DNA from 3 places in the Kitasatospora sp. NPDC034533 genome. Region 3 is predicted to be linked to each of the others. Evidence: predicted binding sites of a transcription regulator. Region 3 holds the regulator's gene; each other region holds the start of a gene.
What was found. Region 3 encodes HrcA, which represses chaperone genes, less so after heat shock. Its sites were predicted from a motif close to TTNGCACTCNGNNNNNCNGAGTGCNAA; they were not measured.
Positions count from the first base shown of each region.

Region 1: ACZ55U_RS30085 (FmdB family zinc ribbon protein) is a predicted target of HrcA. The motif match lies at 3,360-3,386, and genes of this name have one in related genera.
Region 2: groL (chaperonin GroEL) is a predicted target of HrcA. The motif match lies at 3,210-3,236, and genes of this name have one in related genera.

Region 1 covers NZ_JBVITE010000056.1:31,610-37,394, reverse strand. Annotated here, with positions in the region: gene ACZ55U_RS30110 (phosphatase PAP2 family protein) at 1-236, opposite strand, end outside; gene ACZ55U_RS30105 (sigma-70 family RNA polymerase sigma factor) at 660-1,631, shown strand; gene ACZ55U_RS30100 (hypothetical protein) at 1,756-1,980, shown strand; gene mscL (large conductance mechanosensitive channel protein MscL) at 2,017-2,436, opposite strand; gene ACZ55U_RS30090 (hypothetical protein) at 2,467-2,739, opposite strand; gene ACZ55U_RS30085 (FmdB family zinc ribbon protein) at 3,040-3,348, opposite strand; gene ACZ55U_RS30080 (MFS transporter) at 3,628-4,905, opposite strand; gene ACZ55U_RS30075 (potassium/proton antiporter) at 5,323-5,785, opposite strand, start outside.
Region 2 covers NZ_JBVITE010000005.1:72,735-78,519, forward strand. Annotated here, with positions in the region: gene ACZ55U_RS05625 (glucosyl-3-phosphoglycerate synthase) at 1-405, opposite strand, end outside; SAM riboswitch class I at 555-689, shown strand; gene thrC (threonine synthase) at 706-1,986, shown strand; gene ACZ55U_RS05635 (ubiquitin-like small modifier protein 1) at 2,049-2,327, shown strand; gene ACZ55U_RS05640 (cold-shock protein) at 2,866-3,069, shown strand; gene groL (chaperonin GroEL) at 3,392-5,014, shown strand; gene ACZ55U_RS05650 (hypothetical protein) at 5,120-5,476, shown strand; gene ACZ55U_RS05655 (hypothetical protein) at 5,498-5,671, shown strand.
Region 3 covers NZ_JBVITE010000023.1:47,248-53,032, reverse strand. Annotated here, with positions in the region: gene ACZ55U_RS18375 (S41 family peptidase) at 1-850, opposite strand, end outside; gene ACZ55U_RS18370 (16S rRNA (uracil(1498)-N(3))-methyltransferase) at 958-1,707, opposite strand; gene dnaJ (molecular chaperone DnaJ) at 1,786-2,928, opposite strand; gene hrcA (heat-inducible transcriptional repressor HrcA) at 3,003-4,037, opposite strand; gene htpX (zinc metalloprotease HtpX) at 4,322-5,242, shown strand; gene pspAB (PspA-associated protein PspAB) at 5,265-5,785, shown strand, end outside.

The DNA.
Region 1 (5,785 bases), on a different contig from region 3:
GTGCCGCCGATGTCCGAGAGCGTCTGCACCGAGGCGGTCCAGATCCGGTGTTCCCGGGCGTAGACGTGGAGTTCGGAGATCCACTCCTGGTCGAAGCGGGCCAGCGGACGCCAGTGGCCGGTGACCAGGACGGCCAGGAGGCCGAACAGCGCGGCACAGCCCAGCGCGAGCGCTGCGTCCCGAAGGAGACTGCGGTTACGCGCAGTGGCGAGGGTCGTGCTGTTGGTCAGGTGCATGGCTGACACCTTCCCAGTGTCCCGGGCTCAGCGCGGGCCGGAGTGATAGCGATTCGGCATCGTTTGTGAGGAGGACCTGCGTGCGTCGGAGTGTGGGCCCGGGCGGAAAGCGGGGCATCGGGGGAACGTCCGCAGCCGTTCGCGGGTTCAACGGGTGGGCGGCGAGCGCGTGAGGGTCGGGTGAAGAAATCGCTCCGGGACACTCGCCCGCCGGTGCGGACCGTGGTCGGCGAGTTACGGAATGTCCGTTTCCGGGGTGAAAGTCGGCAGGATACTTCATCGCCGGTAAGAAACTGAGCGACTTGGGAATGTTGTCCGGATTCTGTTCGTTGGATCGTTACGTGTGAGCCCCCAGGGGCCCGCACTTCTTGCCCTCGCGGGGCAGGCAGGCAGACCTCGGCAACATCAGCAAAGGGAGCAAGCATGGCCACCCGTGCCGTCGTTCGCGACAGGGCCGACCGGAGTCGCGCGGCCCGCCCGACCAACCTCGAAGCCGACCGCGACCTGGTCGGCATGTACCTCGACGAGATCGCCAGGACGCCCCTGCTCGATGCTGCCGAGGAGGTCGAGCTCTCGCTGCGGATCGAGGCCGGTGTGTACGCCCAGCACCTGCTGGAGGAGGGCGGACTCCCCGAGGGCGTCACGCGCGAGGAGCTGGAGGCGATAGCCGCCGACGCCGAACGCGCCAAGGACGTCTTCATCCGCTCCAACCTCCGGCTCGTCGTTGCCGTCGCCCGGCGCTACCCGCGCAGCGGCCTTCCCCTGTTGGACCTCATCCAGGAGGGCAACGCGGGCTTGGTGCGCGCCGTCGAGAAGTTCGACTACGCCAAGGGATTCAAGTTCTCCACGTACGCGACGTGGTGGATCCGCCAGGCGATCACCCGGTCTATCGCGGACCAGTCCCGCACCATCCGGCTGCCCGTCCACCTGGTGGAGGAGCTGGGGCGGATCCGGCGGGTCCAGCGGGAGAAGTCCAAGGAGCTGGGCCGCGAGGCGGAGCCGGCCGAGATCGCGGCCGAGCTGGACACCACCGAGGCCCGGATCAAGGACGTGCTGGACTGGGCGCGTGACCCGGTCAGCCTCAACATGTCGGTGGACGACGAGGGCGAGACCCAGTTCGGTGACCTCGTCGAGGACACCGGGGCCACGTCCCCCGAGGACGCCGTGATGGTCATGCTCCGCCGGGAGGAGCTGGACGGCCTGATCGGGCGATTGGACGACCGCACGGCCTCGATCATCCGCTCCCGGTACGGGATGGAGGACGGCCGCGAGCGCACCCTCACCGAGGTGGGCAAGCAGCACGGCCTCACTCGTGAGCGGATCCGCCAGATCGAGAAGCACGCGCTGGCCGAGCTGAAGAAGATCGCCGACCACGCGGGCTTCGAAGCCGCCTGACGTACCGCCGGCCCAGCGGTCGAGCCCTCATCGGGCCCCGGCGCGGAACGCTCCGCACCGGGGCCCGAGGCGTGCCGCGGGGCTCTTAGGCTGGAGGTAAGGGACGAACGACGGAGTGGACAGCGTGAGCGAGCAGGGACGGGAAGAGAACCAGGACGAGGGACGGGGCGAGGCCCGGGAGCCGCGGAAGGCCGCCGCCAAGGCCCGGCTGGTCTTCCGGGACCCGTTGGACCAGCAGTCCAGGGACGACACCGACTCCGGCTGGGGCGACCGCCCCGGCGGGGCGGAGGGCGGTGGACGGGGGCTGGACTGGTACCTGAGCCAGCGCCCGCCGCACCACGGGGACTGAGGGACGCGGAACGGGGGGCGGGGCGGCGCCGGTCGGTCAGCGCAGCGGCGCGACGAGCGCGTCGCGGATCTCGGTCAGCAGTTGCACCTCCTTGGCCTCGGCCTCCGCCGCCTCCTCGGCGACGGTCTTGCGGTGCGCCGCCAGCTTGTTCATGGGCACGATCAGGACGTAGTAGACGAAGGCGGCGGTGATCAGGAACTGGAGCGCGGCGCTGAGCACCGACCCCCACAGGATGAGGATTCCGGACGTGACCTCACCGGCCGGTCCGACCGCGCAGGGCCCTCTGAGGCAGGAGCTGTAGGAGGCGAGGTCCTTCGGCCCGAACGCGCCGACGATCGGATTGATCACGCCCTTGACGAAGGCGTTGACGATGTTGGTGAAAGCCGCGCCGATGACCACGGCCACGGCGAGTTCGACGACATTTCCACGCAGCAGGAATTCCTTGAAGCCCTTCATGCCGCCTCGAACGACGAAGCCGTTTCCGGGTTACGGGTGATCTTCCGTGGCGCCGGATTGACAACCCGTCCGGCCCAGCGAGCCCCCCGAGGGCGGCGGCAGTCCGGCCCGCGCCGGCCCCAGCGCCAGCGCGGCCGCCACCGCGAGCAGCACCAGCGCGGGCGCCCCGGCCCGCCGCCGCACCGCACTGCGCCAGCGGTGCCACCCGCCGCAGCCGCGCCGGATCGGCGGGAAGCTCGGCAGCTCCTGCCGGGGCGGCACGGTGGGCGCGGGCAGGGGGAGGGAGAAGTTGGCGGTCGTCATCGGGATGCCTCCGGGGTGTCGGCGACCCGGCCCCTCGCGGACCGGATGACCCACACGATGGGCGTTCCCGGAGAACTCGGAAAGCGCTTTCCCCAGGCCTGTGGAAAACCCGGCCCTGTGGATAACTTCGTACACTCACATGGGTGAGTTCGGTTCGTCCGAATTGACGAGGGTCGGTGGTGCTCGACGCGGACCCCGCCACGGGCACGCGGAAAGGCCCGCCACCCCCGCGTGGAAGCGGGGCCGACGGGCCTGCCCGTGGTCTGCGGAGCGTCCGGGGCGGTGCCCCGGCGCCGGAGGTCAGCTCGCGGCCGGAGCCGGGCTGGACGACGAGGCCGAGGAGCCGGAGCCCGACGACGAGGTGCTGGTGGACGAGGAGGCGGGCGTCGAGGAGGCGGCCGACGACCCGGCGCCCACCGAGCTGCTGGAGGACGAGCGGCTGTCGGTCCGGTAGAAGCCGGAGCCCTTGAACACGACGCCCACGGCCGAGAAGACCTTGCGGAGCCGTCCCTGGCAGTCGGGGCACGTGGTCAGCGCCTCGTCGGTGAACTTCTGCACCGCCTCCAGGCCGCTGCCGCACTCGGTGCACTGGTACTGGTACGTGGGCACTTGTCTTCCTCCTGGCACTCTCGCCTGATGAGTGCTAACGATGGTCAATGATGCGGCATTCCGCGGGATCAGTCCAGCGACTCCGGTGTGAGATGGACCGGGCCCGGCCGCCGGACCGCCGTCCTACCGGCCGCCGGACCGCCGTCCTCCCGGCCCCCGGACCCCGGTCCTTCCGCCCCCGGACCGCCCCCCGCTCAGCCGTTGACGGCGCTCGGCCGCTGACCCCGCTCAACCGCTGACGGCGCTCGACAGCTGAGCCTGCTCGGCCGCTGACCCCGCTCAGCCGTTGGCCGCGCCCACCAGCCGCTCCGCGCCACCTCGCGCCGCGGAGCCGGAGCCGGAGCCGGAGTCGGAGCCGGAGGCCGAACCGCCCTTCGGCGCCACCAGCAGGTGCCGCAGCGAGGCCAGCGCGACCAGCCCCAGCCCGGCCCCGACCACCGGCACCAGGAACCCGGCCGAGGGCCCGTGCCCGTCGATCAGCCGGCCCGCGGCCATCGAACCGGCCGCCAGCCCCAGCCCGATCGCGCCGGTCAGCCAGGTGAAGGCCTCCGTCTTGGCCCCGTCCGCGACCAGCGTCTCGACCAGGGTGTAGCCGCTGATCAGGGTCGGTGCGATGGCCAGCCCGCAGACCAGCCCGGCCGCGCTCAGCGCCACCAGGTTGGGCATCGCCCACAGCGTCGAGCAGCCGAGCACCAGCAGCGAGTAGCTGATCAGCATCCGCTGCTGCACCGGCCGCCGCCAGGCGACCATCCCGTACAGCACGCCGGCCAGCATCGAGCCGCCGGCGAAGATCCCGTACACCGTGCCGCCGGCGGCGTGCTGCCCGACCGAGTCGGCGAAGGCGTTCACCGAGACCTGGGTGCCGCCGAAGACCGCGCCGACCCCGAGGAAGGCCCCGGCCAGCAGCCGGACACCGGGGGAGGCGAGCGCCGAGGCTCGCTTGGCGCCGGGCCGCGGCACGATCCGGGCCGGGGCGGTGCGTCGCTGGGCGGCGAAGGCCAGGCCGCCGACGAGGGTCAGCGAGGCCTCGGCGACCAGGGCGGTGGCCGGGTTGGCCAGCGCGGCGATGCCGGAGGCCAGGATCGGGCCGATCACGAAGGTGAACTCGTCCGTCACGGACTCGAAGGCGAACGCGGTGCCCACCCGGGCCGCCGAGGCCTCGGAGGGGCCGTCCGCGGAGAGCCTGGCCACCCAGCGGGCCCGGACCATCGCGCCGACCTGCGGCACGCTGGCACCGGCCGGGACGGCCGCCAGGCACAGGCTCCAGACCGGCGCGTGGCCGAGCGCGAGCGCGATCAGCAGGCCGACCGAGGCCGCGTGCACCAGGACGGTCGGGACGAGCACCGCGGCCTGACCGTACCGGTCGGCGAGCCGCCCGGTCTGCGGCCCGATCAGGGCCTGGGCGACGGCGGCGACCGCGGTGACCGTACCGGCGGTGCCGTACGAGCCGTGGGTCTGGGTGACGAGCAGCAGGATGCCCATGCTGAGCATCGCGTACGGCAGCCGCGCGACGAGGGCGGGGGCCAGGAAGGTCCAGGCTCCCGGTGTGCGCAGCAGCTCGCCGTACCCGACGCGGGCGGGGGCCTCGGGGGCCGGAGCTGCGGTGGTGGCCGCGGTGTCCGCGGCGGTGTCGACCGTTCGGCGCGCCGTCACGGTCGGTCCTTCCTGCTGCCTGGTAGCGCGGCAGGGCATGGGGGAGCCCCGACGGCGCCGAGAGTCGTCCTCTCGCGCGTCGACCGGGGTAGATACCGGGTCGGTCCGGCGTGGTGGCCGGAGGCCGGACCGCGGCCGCCGAGCGGTCGCGCCAACTCTGCGTCAGGCAGATGCTGGGGTGGTCTTCGGTGGTCATACGGCGTGTTCGAACCAGCATACAGGGGTGGGCGAACGTCGGGTTACGCGCGTAGACGCCAGCGGTGGAGCCCGTCCCGGCGAGGGGGACCACCCGCTCGCCGGGACGGGCCGGCGGCCCGCCGCTCACCGCCCGTTCAGCCACCCGGCGAGCTTGCCGCCCTTGTCGACGGCCCGCAGCCGCCGCTCCGCCGCCTCGCCGACCTCGTCCGTCGTGACCACCAGCAGTTCGTCCCCGCCGCGCAGCATCGTCGTCCTGTCCGGCACGAAGGAGTTCCCCTCGCGCACCACCAGGGTGACCGCCGCGCCCTTGGGCAGCCGCAACTCGCTGATCTCCACGCCGGACATCCGCGAGGTGGGGGAGAGCGCGACCGACAGCAGGTGCCCGTGCAGCTTCTCCAGCGGCGCGGACTCGATGCCCAGGTCCTGGCCCATCGCGCCCTCGCCGATCCGCAGCCGCTTGGCGACCCAGGGCAGGGTCGGCCCCTGGAGCAGGGTGAAGACGACGACCAGGATGAAGACGATGTTGAAGACGTCCTCGGCCTTGTGGGCGCCCGACACCACCGGGATGGTGGCCAGCACGATGGGC
Region 2 (5,785 bases), on a different contig from region 3:
GTCCACGAAGCAGACGATGTCGCCGCGGGTGACCAGCAGCGAGCGCCAGAGCACCTCGCCCTTGCCGGGGACGGCGGGCAGCCGGGGCAGGATGGCGTCGCGGTGCTCGACCCGGGCGCCGGCCTCGGCGGCGACGGCGGCGGTGTCGTCGGTGGAGCCGGAGTCCACCACGACGAGTTCGTCGACCAGCGGCAGGCGTTCCATCAGCTCGCGGCGGATGGTGCGGACGATGTCGCCGACGGTGGCCTCCTCGTCCAGCGCGGGCAGGACCACGCTGACGGTGCGGCCGGTGCGCTCCTTGGCCGCGAGGAGGGTGCTCACCGGCCGGTCGGCCGCGCTCCAGGAGCGGCGGCGCAGCCAGGACGCCGCCTGCGGGAGGAGCTCGGGGGTCGGTTCGGCGGGCACGGAAGTCTCCTCGGCGGGGTCGGGTGGAACGGGTCATCTCGCGTGGCGGACAGTCCCGTTCATGGGTTGACGCCTTCGGATACAGTCTTCGTACAGCGGTCGGACCTTCGCACGCCGGGGTCGCCGTTGAGCACCACCACAATTTCACAAGCTCATCCAGAGGGACTGAGGGAACGGCCCGTTGACGTCCCGGCAACCTTCCCGCCCGGCTGTCGTCACAGGCCCCGGCGGGACAGGTGCCAATTCCGGCCTGTGGCGCGACCGCGCCACGGGGAAGATGAGGAGAGAGGCCTCGCCATCATGGCTATCGACACCGCCGCACCCGTTTCCGTGGACCTCGGCCCCGCCGCCGCCCTGTCCTGTCGGGAGTGCGGCACCCGCTTCCCGCTCGGCCCCAGCTTCGCCTGCCTGGAGTGCTTCGGCCCGCTGGAGATCGCCTACGAGTTCGGCGGTGAGGGCGCCGAGGAGCTGCGCAAGCGGATCGAGGCCGGCCCCACCTCGATCTGGCGCTACGCGCCGCTGCTGCCCGTCCCGGCCGACGTGGCCTCCAAGCCCAACCTGAACCCGGGCTGGACCCCGCTGGTGAAGGCGGACAACCTGGGCCGGGAGCTCGGCTTCACCGCCCAGCTGCACATCAAGGACGACTCGGGCAACCCGACGCACTCGTTCAAGGACCGGGTGGTCGCGTGCGCGATCGAGGCGGCCCGGGCGTTCGGCTACACCACGCTCTCCTGTTCCTCCACCGGCAACCTGGCCGGCGCGGTGGGCGCGGCGGCGGCCCGGGCCGGGTTCCGCTCCTGCGTGTTCATCCCGCACGACCTGGAGCAGGGCAAGGTCGTCATGGCCGGGGTGTACGGCGGCGAGCTGGTCGGCATCGAGGGCAACTACGACGACGTGAACCGCTTCTGCTCGGAGCTGATCGGCGACGCGGCCGGCGAGGGCTGGGGCTTCGTCAACGTGAACCTGCGGCCGTACTACGGCGAGGGCTCGAAGACGCTGGCGTACGAGATCTGCGAGCAGCTCGGCTGGCGGCTGCCGGAGCAGATCGTGATCCCGATCGCCTCGGGCTCGCAGCTGACGAAGATCGACAAGGGTCTCCAGGAGCTGATCAAGCTCGGCCTGGTCGAGGACCGGCCGTACCGGATCTTCGGCGCCCAGGCCGAGGGCTGCTCCCCGGTGTCGGCCGCGTTCAAGGCCGGCCGGGACGTGATCAAGCCGGTCAAGCCGGACACCATCGCCAAGTCGCTGGCGATCGGCAACCCGGCCGACGGCCCGTACGTGCTGGACATCGCCCGCCGTACCGGCGGCGCCGTGGAGGACGTCACGGACGCCGAGGTCGTGGCCGCGATCCGGCTGCTGGCGCGGACCGAGGGCATCTTCGCCGAGACCGCGGGCGGGGTGACCGTCGGCGTGCTGAAGAAGCTCGTCGAGACCGGACAGCTGGACCCGGCCAAGGAGACCGTCGCGATCAACACCGGCGACGGCCTGAAGACCCTGGACGCCGTCTCCGACGCCGGGATGACCGCCGTCATCCGCCCGACGCTGGACGCCTTCCGCGCCGCCGGCCTCGCGTCCGCCTGAACCGCCCCGGAACCCACCCCCGCAAGGCAGGCCCCGCGAGGCCGGCCCCCGCAAGGAGAGTCATGAGCGCCAACGTCCGCATCCCCACCATCCTGCGCACCTACACCGGCGGCGCCGCCGAGGTGACCGCCGAGGGCGCCACCCTGGCCGAGGTCATCGCCGACCTGGAGCGCAACCACCCCGGCATCTCCGCCCGCATCCTGGACGACACCGGCAAGCTGCGCCGCTTCGTGAACGTCTACGTGAACGACGACGACGTGCGCTTCGCCGAGGGCCTGGCGACCGAGATCAAGGACGGCGCCGGCGTCTCGATCATCCCGGCGGTGGCCGGCGGCTGCTGAGCCCACGCGGTGACCCGCGGTCGCCCGCGCGTACGGAATTCGGCTCTCCGTACGCGCGGGCGGCCGTTCGCATTTCGGCGGGAATATTTCCGGGTCGAGTCGGAGTAGAGTGTCGCTCGGCTGGGAACAGGGATTCCCTTTCGGCCCGCGCGGTGCTCCGCCCCAGGGCGTTCGGCCGGTGAGACCGGCCCGTGAAACATGTCAGGCAGCTGTCAGAATTCCGTCAGGCATTTTGGGTAATTCGTCCGCTATGTCCGGCGTGGAATGCCGAGATCATTCCGATTCGGCCCGTACTGTCCGCTGACGCCCCGGCGGAATTACCGGCGGTTGGCCCTGTTGCAGAGGGCGTCGATCCGGATACATTCAGCGGCGGTCGACGCAATCACCCGCTCGCCGGAAGCCGTCTGGCGTCCTGAGCGGTCGGTTGCGGCGTGCACGGCTGCGCCCAGGGGGGGTTCCCCGGGCCGGCCTTCAAACCAACCCGGGCCCGCGACCTGCGGGCCCGTGAAGGGCCAGCACAGCACTAGGGGAGTTCGGAATGGCTCAGGGCACCGTCAAGTGGTTCAACGCGGAGAAGGGCTACGGCTTCATCGCGGTCGACGGTGGTGCGGACGTCTTCGTCCACTACAGCGCGATCCAGATGGACGGCTACCGCACCCTCGAGGAGGGCCAGCGGGTCGAGTTCGAGATCTCTCAGGGACAGAAGGGCCCGCAGGCGGACATGGTCCGCGCCGCGGTCTGACCCCTTCCGACTCCAGGAGCTCGGCGCGGCCCCACGGCTGGTGACCACTCGCTTCTCGACGGGCCCGCACGACGCGTGTCGTGCGGGCCCGTCGGCGTTCCCGGACGGCCCCGGCGGCGGCTCGCGGATCGGCGGCAGGGCTTGCACTCGACCACCCGGAGTGCTAATCATTGCGTTAGCACTCACAGTGTGAGAGTGACAGCGGACCGGGTCGGTGAGGCCCCCGGGAGCGGCAGGGGAATGGACCTCCGCGCACCAGGGCCGTCCGTCGCGGGCACCCCTTGGTCCGAGCAGTCGACCGTGTCCCGGAGGACCACTTCTGATGGCCAAGATCATCGCCTTTGATGAGGAAGCTCGCCGCGGCCTTGAGCGTGGCATGAACCAGCTCGCCGACGCGGTGAAGGTCACGCTCGGCCCCAAGGGTCGCAACGTCGTGCTGGAGAAGAAGTGGGGCGCCCCCACGATCACCAACGACGGTGTCTCCATCGCCAAGGAGATCGAGCTCGAGGACCCGTACGAGAAGATCGGCGCGGAGCTCGTCAAGGAGGTCGCCAAGAAGACGGACGACGTCGCGGGTGACGGCACCACCACCGCCACCGTGCTCGCCCAGGCCCTGGTTCGCGAGGGTCTGCGCAACGTCGCCGCCGGCGCCAACCCGATGGCCCTGAAGCGCGGCATCGAGAAGGCCGTCGCCGCCGTCTCGGACCAGCTGCTGGCCCAGGCCAAGGACGTGGAGACCAAGGAGCAGATCGCCTCCACCGCCTCCATCTCCGCCGCCGACACCCAGATCGGCGAGCTGATCGCCGAGGCCATGGACAAGGTCGGCAAGGAAGGCGTCATCACCGTCGAGGAGAGCAACACCTTCGGTCTGGAGCTGGAGCTCACCGAGGGCATGCGCTTCGACAAGGGCTACATCTCCGCCTACTTCGCCACCGACCTGGAGCGCATGGAGGCGACCTTCGAGGACCCGTACATCCTCATCGCCAACTCCAAGATCGGCTCGGTCAAGGACCTGCTCCCGCTGCTGGAGAAGGTCATGCAGAGCGGCAAGCCGCTCGTCATCATCGCCGAGGACGTCGAGGGCGAGGCCCTGTCGACCCTGGTCGTGAACAAGATCCGCGGCACCTTCAAGTCCGTCGCCGTCAAGGCCCCGGGCTTCGGCGACCGCCGCAAGGCCATGCTCGGCGACATCGCCATCCTCACCGGTGGCACCGTCATCTCCGAGGAGGTCGGCCTGAAGCTGGAGAACGCCGGCATCGACCTGCTGGGCACCGCCCGCAAGGTGGTCATCACCAAGGACGAGACCACCATCGTCGACGGTGGCGGCGACAGCGAGCAGGTCGCGGGCCGCGTGAACCAGATCCGCGCCGAGATCGAGAACAGCGACTCGGACTACGACCGCGAGAAGCTCCAGGAGCGCCTCGCCAAGCTGGCCGGCGGCGTGGCCGTCATCAAGGCCGGCGCGGCCACCGAGGTGGAGCTCAAGGAGCGCAAGCACCGCATCGAGGACGCCGTCCGCAACGCCAAGGCCGCCGTCGAGGAGGGCATCGTCGCCGGTGGTGGCGTCGCCCTGCTGCAGGCCGGTGTCGCGTTCGACAAGCTGGAGCTGGACGGCGACGAGGCCACCGGTGCCAACATCGTCAAGGTCGCGCTGGAGGCCCCGATCAAGCAGATCGCGACCAACGCCGGCCTGGAGGGTGGCGTCGTGGTGGAGAAGGTGCGCAACCTCCCCGCCGGTCACGGCCTGAACGCCGCCACCAACGAGTACGTCGACCTGGTCGCCGAGGGCATCATCGACCCGGCCAAGGTCACCCGCTCCGCGCTGCAGAACGCCGCCTCCATCGCGGCGCTGTTCCTCACCACCGAGGCCGTCATCGCCGACAAGCCGGAGAAGGCCGCCGCGCCCGCCGGCGGCGGCATGCCGGGCGGTGACATGGACTTCTGATCCTGATCGTCCCGATCGGATCGGTAGGTTCCTCGTCCGCGTGGGCGGCTCCCTTCGGGGAGCCGCCCACGCGGCGTTTTCGTCGTTGCATCGGAGAATGGACGGATGGCTGCTGACGACATCGAGAAGGCCCTGCACAACGCCCGGGCGCTGATCCTGGCCGACCTCACCGCGCGGGACGTGGCGGACGCCGCCGTGGTCTCGCTGGTGGAGCAGGCCGTGACGCACCGCCGCTGGTGGCTGGAGCAGTGGCCGGACGGCACCGAGTACGTCCTCGGGCTGATCGCCCAGGACGTCCAGGACGCGCTGCTGGAGGCCTACGGCCGCTGGCCGCTGTGCGTCGACTGCGCGGCCGACGGGGACCCGCACGCGCTCGGCGTGGAGCCCGAGTTGGGGCCGGAGCCGCACTGGGTGTGCGGCAAGCGGGGCGCGGTGGTGGCACCGGTGGGGGAGCTCGCCTAGCCGCCGTGTACGGTGCGCGGCATGAAGCGCTGGGTGTGGGGTGTGCTGGGCGGGTGCTGCGGGCTCGGGCTGTGGTGGGTGGTGGTGGAGGCGGCGGGGGGCGATCAGGACGCGTGGTGGGCCATCACGGGGCGCGTCGTCTCCGTGATGGGCGGGATGTCCGCCGCGGACCGGCTGCGGTCGCGGTGGAGCTGAGTCCGGGTGGAGCCGAGGTCGCGGTGGGGCTGAGTCCGGGGGGAGCCGAGGTCGCGGTGGAGCTGAGTCCGGAGTGGAGCCGAGGTCGCGGTGGGGCTGACGGGCGTGCGGCCG
Region 3 (5,785 bases):
GGACGTCCAGCCGGCGCGGCTCGGCGCCCGCCAGGTCGTCCAGCAGCCAGAGGTCGCCGGCCCGGTGGAAGACCACCCGGGTGCCGTCGGTGGCGGCGCCCCGGGCGTAGAAGCCGTCCGGGTCGGCGGTGTGGCGGCGCAGGTCGCTGCCGTCCGGGAGGCTGGACCACAGGTCGCCGACGCCTTCGTGGTCGGACAGGAAGGCGATCCTGCCGCCCTGCCCGTCCTTCCCGGCCACCCACATCGGCGAGTCCAGCTGACCGTCCAACTCCGCGTGCACACGGGCGAATTCGTCCCGGCCGAGCCACAGCTTGCCGGCCCGCCCGCCGCGGTAGCGCTTCCACCAGGCCGGGTCGAGGCCGGTGACGCTGCCCAGCAGCACCCGGTCCCCGCCCGGTTCGAAGGCGATCGCGCCGACCGGCCCGTACGGCAGCCGCCGCGGTTCGCCGCCGTCCAGCGGCACGGCGTGCGCCCAGGTGCGGCGCGCACTGGCCTCACCGGCGGCGGTGGCCGCGATCGGACGGCCGCCGGCGGTCCAGCCGAGCACCCGGGTCTGGTGGCTGCCCCAGTGGGTGAGCCGGCGCGACGGGCCGCCGTCCACCGGCACCACGTGCACCTCGGGGGCGCCGTCCCGGGTGGAGGTGAAGGCCAGGTGCCGGCCGTCCGGGGAGAACCGCGGGTGGTGGACCGGCAGGTGGTCGGCCGTCAGCCGCCAGGCGCGGCCGCCGTCCAGCGGGGCGAGCCAGAGGTCGTCCTCGGCGACGAAGGCGACCAGGTCGCCGTGCAGGTGGGGATGGCGCGGGTAGGCTCCCGCGGAGCCGGCCGGGGAGGGGTTCAGGGAGTCCGTCACCCGGTCAGCCTAAGCAGGTGCGCGTACGATCCGCTCCGGTTTTCGCGGACTCCCGGCACCGCCCGCGGGCGGCTGTGACGACTGGTGCGGGCGGGGCCGCCGAGCCGTCACGACCAGCGGCCGGTGCGCCCCAGCAGCAGCGCGCCGGCGGCCACCCCGGCGGTCGAGGTGCGCAGCACCGAGGGGCCCAGCCGGTACGGCTTCGCCCCCGCCCCGGCGAAGGCGGCCAGCTCCTCCGGGGAGACCCCGCCCTCCGGGCCGACCACCAGGACGATGTCCCCGGACGCGGGCAGCGCGGCGTGCGCCAGCGGCTCGGCGCCCTCCTCGTGCAGCACGGCGGCGAACGCGGCCCGCTCCAGGAGGGGCGCCAGCTGCCGGGTGGTCACCGGTTCGCGCACCTCGGGGAAGCGCACCCGGCGCGACTGCTTGCCCGCCTCCCGGGCGGTGGCCCGCCACTTGGCGAGCGCCTTGGCGCCGCGCTCGCCCTTCCACTGGGTGATGCAGCGCGAGGCGGCCCACGGCACGACCACGTCCACGCCGACCTCGGTCATGGTCTCCACGGCCAGCTCGCCGCGGTCGCCCTTGGGCAGCGCCTGGACGACGACGATCCGCGGCGCGGGCTGCGGCTCGCGGCGCACGGCGGTGACCGTCACGTCGATCGCGTCCTTGCCGAGCACCTCGGCGACCGTGCCGTCCACCCCGAGGCCCAGCCCGTCGGCGAGGGTCACCGCCTCGCCCGGCTCCAGCCGCTTCACCGCGGCCGCGTGCCGCCCCTCGGGGCCGTCCAGGCGCACCACGGCCCCGGGCGCGGCGGTGGCGATCCGCTCGGTCTCGACGACGAAGACGGGCGCGGTCATGACGGGTACCTCCGGGAGTGGGACGAGAACGCGCGGGAGGTGCCGGCGGCCGGGCCGCCGGCACCTCCTCACGGACGGCTACCGGCCGTTGAAGGCGTCCTTCAGACGCGAGAACAGGCCCTGCTGGCCCGGCGCGAACTGGCCGGACGGCCGCTCCTCGCCGCGCAGCACCGCGAGGCGGCGCAGCAGCTCCTCCTGCTCGGCGTCGAGCTTGCTGGGCGTCTTCACCTCGACGTGCACTATCAGGTCGCCCCGTCCGCCGCCGCGCAGGTGGGTGATGCCCCGGCCGTGCAGCGGGATCGACTGGCCGGACTGGGTGCCGGGCCGGATGTCGACCTCCTCCAGGCCGTCCAGGGTCTGGAGCGGCACCTGGGTGCCGAGCGCGGCCGCCGTCATCGGGATGGTGACGGTGCAGTGCAGGTCGTCCCCGCGCCGCTGGAAGATGGTGTGGGTGGTCTCGGCGATCTCGACGTACAGGTCGCCGGCCGGGCCGCCGCCGGGGCCGACCTCGCCCTCGCCGGCCAGCTGGATCCGGGTGCCGTTGTCGACACCGGCCGGGATCTTGACGGTGAGGGTGCGGCGGGCGCGCACCCGGCCGTCGCCGGCGCACTCCGGGCACGGGGTGGGCACCACGGTGCCGAAGCCCTGGCACTGCGGGCAGGGGCGGGAGGTCATGACCTGGCCCAGGAAGGACCGGGTGACCTGGGAGACCTCGCCCTTGCCGCGGCACATGTCGCAGGTCTGCGCGGAGGTGCCGGGGGCCGCGCCCTCGCCGCTACACGTGGTGCAGGTGACGGCGGTGTCGACCTGGAGCTCCTTGGTGGTGCCGAAGGCGGCCTCCTCCAGGGTGATCTCCAGCCGGATCATGGCGTCCTGCCCGCGGCGGGTGCGCGAGCGCGGGCCGCGCTGGCCGGCCGCGGCGCCGAAGAAGGCGTCCATGATGTCGGAGAAGCCGAAGCCCGCCGCGCCGGCGCCGAAGCCGCCCGCGCCACCGCCGCCGCCCGGGGACAGCGGGTCCCCGCCGAGGTCGTAGACCTGGCGCTTCTGCGGGTCGGAGAGCACCTCGTAGGCGGCGTTGATCTCCTTGAACCGCTCCTGCGTCTTCGGGTCCGGGTTGACGTCCGGGTGCAGTTCGCGTGCCAGGCGCCGGAACGCCTTCTTGATCTCGTCCTGCCCCGCATCCCGTCGGACGCCGAGTACCGCGTAGTAGTCCGTGGCCACCAAATGCTCCGCTTGTTCCGCCTGTAGTAGTGCTGCGACTGGTAGCCGCCGTCAGGTCCGACGGCGGCCGTTTGCTAGGACTCGGCCAGGATCTGGCCCACGTACCGCGCCACCGCCCGCACCGCCCCCATTGTGCCCGGGTAGTCCATCCGGGTCGGACCGATCACACCCAGCTTGGCCACGCTCTCGTCGCCCGAACCGTAGCCGACGGAAACGACCGAGGTGGAATTCAGCCCCTCGTAGGCGTTCTCCCGGCCGATCCGGACCGTCATCGCGGCGTCCCCGGTCTCACCCAGGAGGCGGAGCAGGATGACCTGCTCCTCCAGGGCCTCCAGCACCGGCTGGATGGTGAGCGGGAAGTCGTGTCCGAAGCGGGTCAGGTTGGCCGTGCCGGCCAGCATGATCCGCTCCTCGTTCTGTTCGGCGAGCGTCTCGAACAGGGTCGCCAGGACCGTGGTGACGGTCGGCCGGTCGGCCTGTTCGAACAGCGCCGGCAGTTCCTCCAGCAGCCCCGGGACCTCCGGGAGGCGCCGGCCGGCGGCCCTCGTGTTGATCCGGGCCCGCAGGTCCGACAGGAGCGTCTCGCCGACGGTGCCCGGGCAGTCGACCATCCGCTGCTCGACCCGGCCGGTGTTGGTGATCAGCACCAGCATCACCTTGGCCGGGGCCAGCGCCACCAGCTCGATGTGCCGGACGGTGGAGCGCGACAGCGAGGGGTACTGCACCACCGCGACCTGCCGGGTCAGCTGGGCGAGCAGCCGCACCGTGCGGGCCACCACGTCGTCCAGGTCGACCGCGCCGTCCAGGAAGTGCCGGATGGCCCGGCGCTCGGGGGCGCTCATCGGCTTGATCTCGGCGAGCTTGTCGACGAAGAGGCGGTACCCCTTGTCGGTCGGGATGCGGCCCGCGCTGGTGTGCGGCTGGTGGATGTAGCCCTCCTCCTCCAGCGCCGCCATGTCGTTGCGGACGGTCGCCGGGGAGACTCCGAGGTTGTGCCGCTCCACCAGGGCCTTGGAACCGACCGGCTCCTCGGTGCCCACGTAGTCCTGCACGATCGCACGGAGCACGGCGAGCTTGCGTTCGTCCAGCTGGCGGACCTCACCGGCCATGGGGCACGCACCTCCGTCTTCGCACGTTGTCCGTCTGTGTCCCTTGCTGCGGACCGCTCCCGGCGGCCCCGGCCTTGGCACTCTGAACACGCGAGTGCCAGAACCGTACCTGCCAGTGTAAGGCCCGGGTCCTACGGCAGGAACGGCCCGACCGGGGTGATCCTCCCCGCAGTTCCGTACCCGTCCGCCGCGGCCCGGCGGGTCGATCCTCCTGGCGCGGGGGTGGTGCCGGGAGGCCGTCCGGGTGGCAGCATCGAAAGCGACGGCGAACGGAGGAGCAAGCGATGTCGAGCTCGGGCCAGCACTCCCGATTCGCGCCCGACCGCGGCCTGACCGGCCGCATGGTCGTGACGATGTTCGTGATCGGGCTGCTGTACGTGGGTTTCACCGGCCTGCTGATCGTGCTGCTGCGCGGCGCCTGGCCGCTGATCGTGCTGATCTCGGGCGGGCTGTTCGTGGCCCAGTTCTGGTTCAGCGACAAGATCACCGAGCGGGCGATGGGCGCCCACCAGGTGTCCCCGGAGCAGTTCCCCCAGCTGCACGGAACCGTCGACCGGCTCTGCGCGCTGGCCGACATGCCCAAACCGCGGGTGGCGGTCGCCGACAACGACATGCCGAACGCCTTCGCCACCGGCCGCAACCCGCAGAACGCGGTGGTCTGCGTGACCACCGGGCTGCTGCGCCGGCTGGAGCCGGAGGAACTGGAGGGCGTCCTCGCCCACGAGCTGTCGCACGTCGCCCACCGGGACGTCGCGGTGATGACGATCGCCGGCTTCCTCGGCGTCCTCGCCGGGGCGATGACCCGGATCGCCGTGTACGGCGGGTTCATGGGCGGCGGGCGCAACAACAACGACCAGAACGCGGCCGTCCTGGCGCTGATCGTCCCGCTGGTGTCGATGCTCGTGTACGCGATCAGCTTCCTGCTCACCCGGCTGCTGTCCCGCTACCGCGAGCTGGCCGCGGACCGGGCCGCCGCCCAGCTCACCGGGCGGCCCAGCTCGCTGGCCTCGGCGCTCACCAAGGTGACCGGGCAGATCGCGGCCATCCCCAGCAAGGACCTGCGCCAGGCGCAGCCGTACAACGCCTTCTACTTCGCCCCCGCGCTGAGCGCCCGGGAGACCGCCTCGCAGCTGTTCTCCACCCATCCGACGCTGGAGAAGCGGCTGGAGCAGCTGGCCCGGATCTCCGAGCAGCTCGGCCGCTGAGCACCTCACCGAAAGGACCGCCGTGGGATTCCTGGACGCCCTGTTCGGCCGCAGCAAGCCCGTCAAGCCCGACCTGGACCAGCTGTTCGGCGTGCCGTCCGCCGCGCTCACCCTGGAGGCCGGGGCCGGGTTCACCCCCACCGGGCTCGGCTCGGTCTGCTTCGCGGCCGTCGAGGGCGCGGCCTTCGTCCAGGTCGAGCAGCAGGTCCGGGCGCTGCTGGACGCCGACACCGAGCGCGGCGGCGTCCCGGTGGAGGCCTCCAAGGACGGCTACGGCTACTCCTGGCTGCTCGCGCGGCACTCGCCCGAGGAGCTGCCGGAGCTGGTGAACGACCTGCACGCGGTCAACAGCGAGCTGGAGGCGAACGGCTTCGGGCCGCAGCTGCTCTGCTCGCTGGTGGGCTTCCGCGACGCCCAGGGGCAGTCGCTGGCGCTGGTGTACCTCTACAAGCGGGGCACGTTCTACCCCTTCGCCCCGATGCCGGGCGGCGGGGAGCGGCGCAACAGTCCGCTGGAGCTCCAGGTCAACGCGATGCTGGGGAA